3 regions of the Paraburkholderia sp. HP33-1 genome follow, and region 2 is predicted to be linked to each of the others. Evidence: riboswitches for the same ligand, from Rfam matches in the RefSeq annotation. Region 2 holds a riboswitch; each other region holds the start of a gene.
What was found. A riboswitch is a leader RNA that binds a small molecule or an ion and turns the genes downstream of it on or off. The one in region 2 is predicted to bind cobalamin.
Positions count from the first base shown of each region.

Region 1: it holds a riboswitch for cobalamin, as region 2 does, so the genes downstream of both, L0U81_RS03745 (FecCD family ABC transporter permease) here and cobA (uroporphyrinogen-III C-methyltransferase) in region 2, are expected to answer to the same signal.
Region 3: it holds a riboswitch for cobalamin, as region 2 does, so the genes downstream of both, L0U81_RS26085 (CbtB domain-containing protein) here and cobA (uroporphyrinogen-III C-methyltransferase) in region 2, are expected to answer to the same signal.

Region 1 covers NZ_JAJEJR010000001.1:813,644-815,902, reverse strand. Annotated here, with positions in the region: gene L0U81_RS03745 (FecCD family ABC transporter permease) at 1-902, opposite strand, end outside; cobalamin riboswitch at 994-1,251, opposite strand; gene L0U81_RS03740 (ATPase) at 1,472-1,831, shown strand; gene L0U81_RS03735 (cell division protein ZapA) at 1,828-2,142, shown strand; RNA gene ssrS (6S RNA) at 2,210-2,259, shown strand, end outside.
Region 2 covers NZ_JAJEJR010000002.1:1,279,989-1,282,247, forward strand. Annotated here, with positions in the region: gene cobW (cobalamin biosynthesis protein CobW) at 1-277, opposite strand, end outside; cobalamin riboswitch at 481-757, opposite strand; cobalamin riboswitch at 838-1,092, shown strand; partial or broken gene cobA (uroporphyrinogen-III C-methyltransferase) at 1,335-2,060, shown strand; gene L0U81_RS33720 (cobalamin biosynthesis protein) at 2,079-2,259, shown strand, end outside.
Region 3 covers NZ_JAJEJR010000002.1:2,229,542-2,231,800, forward strand. Annotated here, with positions in the region: gene L0U81_RS26080 (CbtA family protein) at 53-793, opposite strand; gene L0U81_RS26085 (CbtB domain-containing protein) at 805-1,026, opposite strand; cobalamin riboswitch at 1,067-1,215, opposite strand; gene L0U81_RS26090 (histidine phosphatase family protein) at 1,298-1,921, shown strand; gene L0U81_RS26095 (MarR family winged helix-turn-helix transcriptional regulator) at 2,215-2,259, shown strand, end outside.

The DNA.
Region 1 (2,259 bases), on a different contig from region 2:
GCCGGCAGCAGCATGCGCTGATCGTTGCCGAACGCGAGCCGTAGCACGTGCGGCACGACGAGACCGACGAAGCCGATCGTGCCCGCGGTCGTCACCGCCGCGGCCGCGGCGAGCGAGGCAACCAGATACACGCGCAAACGCAGCGGCATCACCGCGACGCCTAATGCCTGTGCGGCCGCGTCGCCACGCAGCAGCACGTTCAGACGTGGTGCGGCCGGCACGATCGCGAGCAACACGAGCGCGAGCGCGATCAGCGCGGTCCACGGTAGCGCCCCGCCGTTGAGGTCGCCGGTGAGCCAGAACAACATGCCGCGCAGACGGCTGTCGGGCGCGAGATTGAGCAGCAGCGTGATCAACGCGCCCCACCCCGCCGCGATCACCACGCCGGTCAACAGCAAACGCGGCGATGTGTCCTGCGGCTCGCCGCGCCATAGTTCGCGACGCGCAAGACCGAGCACCAGCAGGATCGACACGAGCGCACCCGCGAACGCGCTCGCATCGACGATCCACCATGCGCCGCCCGCGATCATCGCGACGAGCGCAAAGCTTGCCGCGCCGCCCGACACGCCGAGCACATACGGCTCGGCCAGCGGATTGCGCAGCAGCACCTGCAGCAGCGCGCCGGCGAGCGCGAGCAACGCGCCGCACGCGAAGCCCGCGAGCGCGCGCGGCAAGCGCAACGTACGTACGATTTCGCCGGCGAGATCGTCGGTGCCCGCGCCGCCAAACGTGTGCGCAGGCACGAGCGCCGCCAGCACGCGCGATGGCGCGAGCGGCACGCTGCCGAGCACGAGGGACGCGCCGAGCACCGCTACGGCGACGAGCGCGAGCCCGAGCCAGATCGCCGCTGCGCGTTTCGCGTTCATCGGGCGCGGCGTCTCTATCGCGACAGGGGACAGCATGGGACGACATTCCTTTGGATAGCGTGCGCGGCCTGCATTCTCGCAGGCCGACGCGTCACGAGGCGCCCCTTTGTTTAACGTTTTCGTGGGGGGACGTCCCTTATGTCTGGCCGGTATCCGGGCTACGACACGTCAATCCCGCCTTCCCACGCGTGACGCGCAGTGGCACACTCGCATGTTGAACTTCGAACCTGCGACCAGGACCGACCTGCATGAGCACAGCACATGCCCTCGCTTACCGTTGCGGAGCAGCACAGGTTCGCGCATCTGTTTTGGTACCGCGCGCCCTGCTTCCCGTTTAACTGCCCGCACCGACAAGCGCGCGGGCACCAGAGTGCGGGAAGTTTAGGAGCGGCCTCGCGGGGCGTCAAGAAAGGTCAGGCGGTACGCAATCCGTTCTGTTGAATGCAGATTATTGTCCGATAGATGTCCGGTTTTTTATCTTATGGTCGACAACATGAGACGGAGCGAACGCGTACGAAGCGATGCTGTTACGTCTCGAAACGAGACAATTGTCGGAACCTGTAATATTCCGCGCTAAAATGCGATGTCTTTAGAGGACGCAGCACATGCTCACCGAACTCGAATCACTCTCCCAGAATATCGGCAAGCTGATTGCGATCAGCCAGCGCCACCACGAAGCGCGGCTCGCGCTCGAAGAGCAACTCGCGCAAACGCGTGCCGAAGTAGAAGCAACGCACGCGGAGCTCGCGCAATTGCGCGAAGAGCGCAATGCACTGCAGGCGGAACGCGACGCTCTGTCCGCCAAGATCGACGACGCTCAGGTGCGCCTGAATGCGATTCTCGAGAAATTGCCGCGCGCACGCGCGAGCAGCGAACCGGATAACCAGCTCGATCTGCTCGAGTCCGCCCAGCCCGAACACGAGGAAGCGGAAAGCGACGTAAGCCGCCACGGAGAAAACGCATGACCACCAAGCAGATCGAAGTATCGATTCTCGACGTACCTTATCGTCTCGCCTGCTCGCCGGAAACGGAAGGCGCGCTGCTCGAAGCGGTCGCGCGCGTCGACGCCGAGATGAAGAAGATCCGCAGCGGCAGCAACATGCGCGGCACGGATCGCATTGCCGTGATGGCTGCACTGTCACTGGCATCGGAACTGCTTAAGCTGCAAAGCAGCGTGCGACACGGAGAAGCATTTCCCGCTGAAGAAATCCGGCGTACAATGCAGCAAATGAACGAACAGCTAGGTACTGTGATTCAACAGTACAGCTTGCAGTAAGCAGTAGCAGGCCGGTGTCGAACCGGTCGCGTGTTCAAAGGTTGGTGTGTTGTAGCTTTACTAGTTTGCTTCCCTGCCTGGTTCGCCAAGGTCATATATTCCTTGAACCAATGCCAT
Region 2 (2,259 bases):
CCATGACCGGGAAAAACTCTTCCTGCACGGTGCAGCACAGGCAACCGTTCGCGAGTTCATACAGTTGCCCTTCGGTCTCGACGCCGTTTTCATCGCAACCGATGCCGCAGCCCTTGAGGATTTCCCCGTCGATGCCGAGTTCGCCGAACTCGTTGACGATGACCGCGATGCGCTTGCCGCCCGCATGCTGAAGAATGTGCCGCAGCAGCGTAGTTTTGCCGCTGCCGAGAAAGCCCGTGACGATCGTGACGGGAATCTTGCGCAATTGAGTTTGCATCGTGAGGTCCATCCCTTGGCGCTGCACCGGCATGCCGTAAAGTCCACCCGTGCGTGTGCATCGGCTGGCGAAAGGCGCGAATGAAGCACGCGCACCACTGCCAGTGACCACAAAACACGGGGACGAACCACGGTATTGCCGAGACAACGGAAATACAGAAAGCGGAAGTGAGGTCATGAACGCGCCGCCGCATCCCCGCGGCATTCGTTCTGCTTCTTCGGGCCGGTATCCGGGCTGGCGAAAGCGCCGCTTCCCCTTCCCGGCCGAGTGGTTTCTCGACCAGTGGTGATATGTCGACGCGACCTTGCGCGGGGACATCGAAGCCGGCACTGCGGCGCCCGGCTATCGAGCCGGAACCGCTTTCGCTTACCGTTGCGGGGACAGCACAGGTTAGCCGCTCCAGAGCAGATGGCTCCCTGTTTCCCGTTTAACTGCATGCGCACGAACGCGCACGCGGGCACCCAAAGTGCGTGCGAGTGTAGGCCCGCGGCCCTGCGCAGTCAAGGAACGCAGGGTGCCGGAAAGCACCGCCGACGCTTATCCGGCAAGGCGCCATGTGCTATCGTATGCGCGCGTTTGGTGCCCGCACATGCGCTCGCGTGTGCAGTTAAACGGGAAACAGGCAGCGCTTTACGCGTTCAACCTGTGCTGTCCCCGCAACGGTAAGCGACCTGCGGCGCGCGATTCGATCCTGCCTTCGATTCCGACGTGCCGCGCATGCGTTTTTTGATGCCACTGTCCCGCGCAAACGGGAACGGGAAGGCGAAGCGCGTGAGGTCGCCAGCCCGGATACCGGCCAGACGCGGAGGCGGCGCCGGATGCATCCGTGCATCGAGTTGCGCCGCCGGCCGCTGGAATCCGCGGGGAACGGATGTGAAGGCGTTCAAGCGCGACATCGCGCGTTTCGTGGCGTTTTTTCTGGTGAATTCGCCGCGAGCCGCGCGTGGGCGCGCCCGATTTCGCAGTACCGCATGACCTCTATCTCGACCACCGCGCACGCTGTCGCGCGCCGCTTCTCTTCTCCCCCCACAGCATGGCGCGCGCCATGCACGCCGCGATGACGCGCGCCTGGCTGATCGGCGCCGGGCCCGGCGACGTCGAGCTGATGACGCTGAAGGCTACCCGCGCGCTCGCCCAGGCGGACGTCGTGCTCGTCGACGATCTGGTGAATCCCGAGGTGCTGCAGTTCGCGCGCGCCGACGCGCAAGTCGTGTACGTCGGCAAGCGCGGCGGCCATCCGTCGACGCCGCAAGCGGATATCGTCGCGCAAATGCTCGAGCATCTGCACGCGGGGCGCAGCGTTGCGCGGCTCAAAGGTGGCGATCCGTTCGTGTTCGGCCGCGGCGGCGAAGAGTTGCAGGCGCTGCAGGCCGCGGGTATCGACGCCGACGTGATCAACGGCATCACGGCCGGCATCGCCGCGCCGGCGACGCTCGGCATTGCGGTCACGCATCGCGACTACGCGCAGGGCGTCGTGTTCGTCACGGGCCACGGCGCCGGCAGCGGTGAGCCCGACTGGGCCGCGCTCGCCGCGACGCGCATGACGCTTGTGATCTATATGGGCATGCGGCGGCTCGGCGACATCGCCGACGCGTTGCTCGCCGCCGGCATGTCTGCCGATATGCCCTGCGCGGCGATCGAATCGGCGACGCGGCCCGAGCAGCGTCACGTGCTTACGCCGCTGCGCGAGTTTGCCGATGCCGTCACGCGAGCGCGGCTCGGCTCGCCGGCGATCGTCGTGATCGGCCGCGTGGCGTCGCTCGCGCTTGCGCGTGATGCGGCCCAACGCGACGCACGCTCGATGAAAACGCTGAGCGTCGGCATCGGTTGCCGCTTGCACAGCGAAGCCGCTGATATCGAAACTGCCGTGCGCGCAGCGCTCGGATCGAATGACTTCGCGCAGATCCGCACCATCGCGACGATCGACACCAAAGTCAACGAAGCAGGCCTGCTCGAATTCTGCTCACGCCATCAGCTACCGC
Region 3 (2,259 bases), 950 kb from region 2:
CGCGTTGCGCGCGAAACGCGGCCGCTTTCGCGGCCGCGCATAACCCTCATATTCAGACGGACTTCATCGCCACACGCGCATTCGTACGCATAAAAGCGCTGCGCTCGACCATCGCGCCGAACCCCAGCCCGATGGTCGTCCACATGATCACTTGCATGCCGATCGCGGCGACGCGGAACTTCCACAGCAGCACGGCCGGGAACGCAGCCGGCACTTCGTTGATGACCGGCATCGACAGTTGCACTGCCGCGATGATCACGACGTACACGAGTGCCGCGACGATCGAGCCGTTCCAAGCGCCCAGCTTCGCCACCGCGCGACGACGCACTTTCAGCGAAAACACCATCGTCACGAGCGAAATCGCGATCATTAAAAAGTACAGGCCCGTACGCATGCCGATCGTCTCCGGATCACCGACCGACGGCGGATTGGCCGGATACTTGATATTCGGGACGATCACGAGCGAGATGAACGCGCCGAGCGCGAGCCACGCGGACAATGCGCGCACGCTCAACGTTCCCGCGCGCCCATACGCATAGGCAAACACCAGTGAGAACAGGCCGCCGAATGCCGCGCCGTAGGCAAGCACGCCGGTCAGCAGGCCGAAGCCCGCTTGCGTCTCACGGCTCACGATTTCGGGCTCGGGCGCCTCGCCGCGTGCGGCGGCCGCTTTTTCTTCGAATGAAATGGCCTGATTGACCTGCGGTTCGCCGGCGATTCGCGCGAACGCGAACGTGAGCAATCCCGCGACGATGCCCACGAGCATCCCGCGCACCAACAACTTACCTACCATGTCGAACTCCGTTAGTGGCAGGGAAAGCCGAGCAGATGGCGGCCGTCATGCACGAACTCATGCACGAACATGCCGGGCACGAGCGACGTCGCGCCCTGTTCCGCACCAACGAAGTAAATCGCGAGCAACAGCAGCAAACCGCCGAACACGACCCACGGCAGCAGTTCGCGCAAGGGAATGGGAGTGGGCTGGGCCGCCGGTTGTGCGGCGGGATCGAAGACAGCTTCGGTCATGATGGACATCTCCTGGGGTAACGCGCCCCGATAGTCAATTGCAGAGGAATGGTGCGAAGCTCAGGTCTGGCTTTCGGCTCTTTTGGATTGCAATGCCGATTACAGTGGCGCGACCGCGCCGGGCTCTCACCGGCTTCCGTACTTCGCAGCGCCACTATTCTACGCGCTAAACTGCAGCTTCCGTGACGGCGAGGGCTGCATCGCACCGCGTGAGCTGCCGCAAGCCGATGGAGCCATGCAGGCAAGCGCGAACGCGGCGTAAAGACAAGGAATGGATACACGACTATTACTGGTAAGCCATGCGGCAACGGCCGCGCAGCGCGCAGGCCGCTTCCCCGCCGACGATCCGCTCGACGCGCGCGGCCGTGCCGAAGCCGAAGCGGCCCGCACACGCCTCGCGCTTCCCGCCGAAGCCGCCGTGTTCACCAGCCCCGCCGCCAGCGCGCGCGATACCGCCGCGGCGCTCGGTCTCAGCGCAACGCCTGCCGACGCCTTGGCGGATATCGACTACGGCAAATGGCGCGGCCGGCGTCTCGCGGATATTGCCGACGAAGCGCCCCACGAACTCGCCGCCTGGACACGCGAGCCGGACGCCGCGCCGCCCCCCGGAGGTGAATCGTTCAGTCAGCTCGTGCGGCGGCTTGGAGAATGGCTCGACGCGCAGCAGGCGGACGTGCGTTCATGCAATGCCGTCAACGAAGCGGGCTTCGCAGCCTCGACGCACGGTCGAACCATCGTCGCAATCACCCACGCGCCGCTTCTGCGAGCGGCAATCGTGCATGCCCTCGGCGCATCGCCGGCCGTGTTCTGTCGCATCGAGATCGCGCCGCTGTCGGTCGTCGAATTACGCCACTCGCGACGCGGCTGGAGCTGGTGGCCGGCCGCCATCATCTGAACGCAAACGCCTTTTACCCGCCCGACGCCACGAGCCGCAACCTGTCGGAGCCGTCGGGTGTCAGGGTGATCTCGGTGCGTCCATCCTTCTCGCCGAGATAAATCAAGTGCATCACATGCATCAAAACACTCATGAAAACGCGACCCACCTCGCACCCGACGAACCTGTAAGCCTGCCTCCTCGGCCACCGATTTAACGCCACTGTCGCATTCGCGCCGCAGACTCCGCTGGTTCAACAAGAATTTCCAATTCGATAGCTTGCTAACGAATCTTTTGGAAATACAATACCAGCCATGTCGAATCTCGATGCCCTGCGCCGCACTGTCAGCGGCACGCTG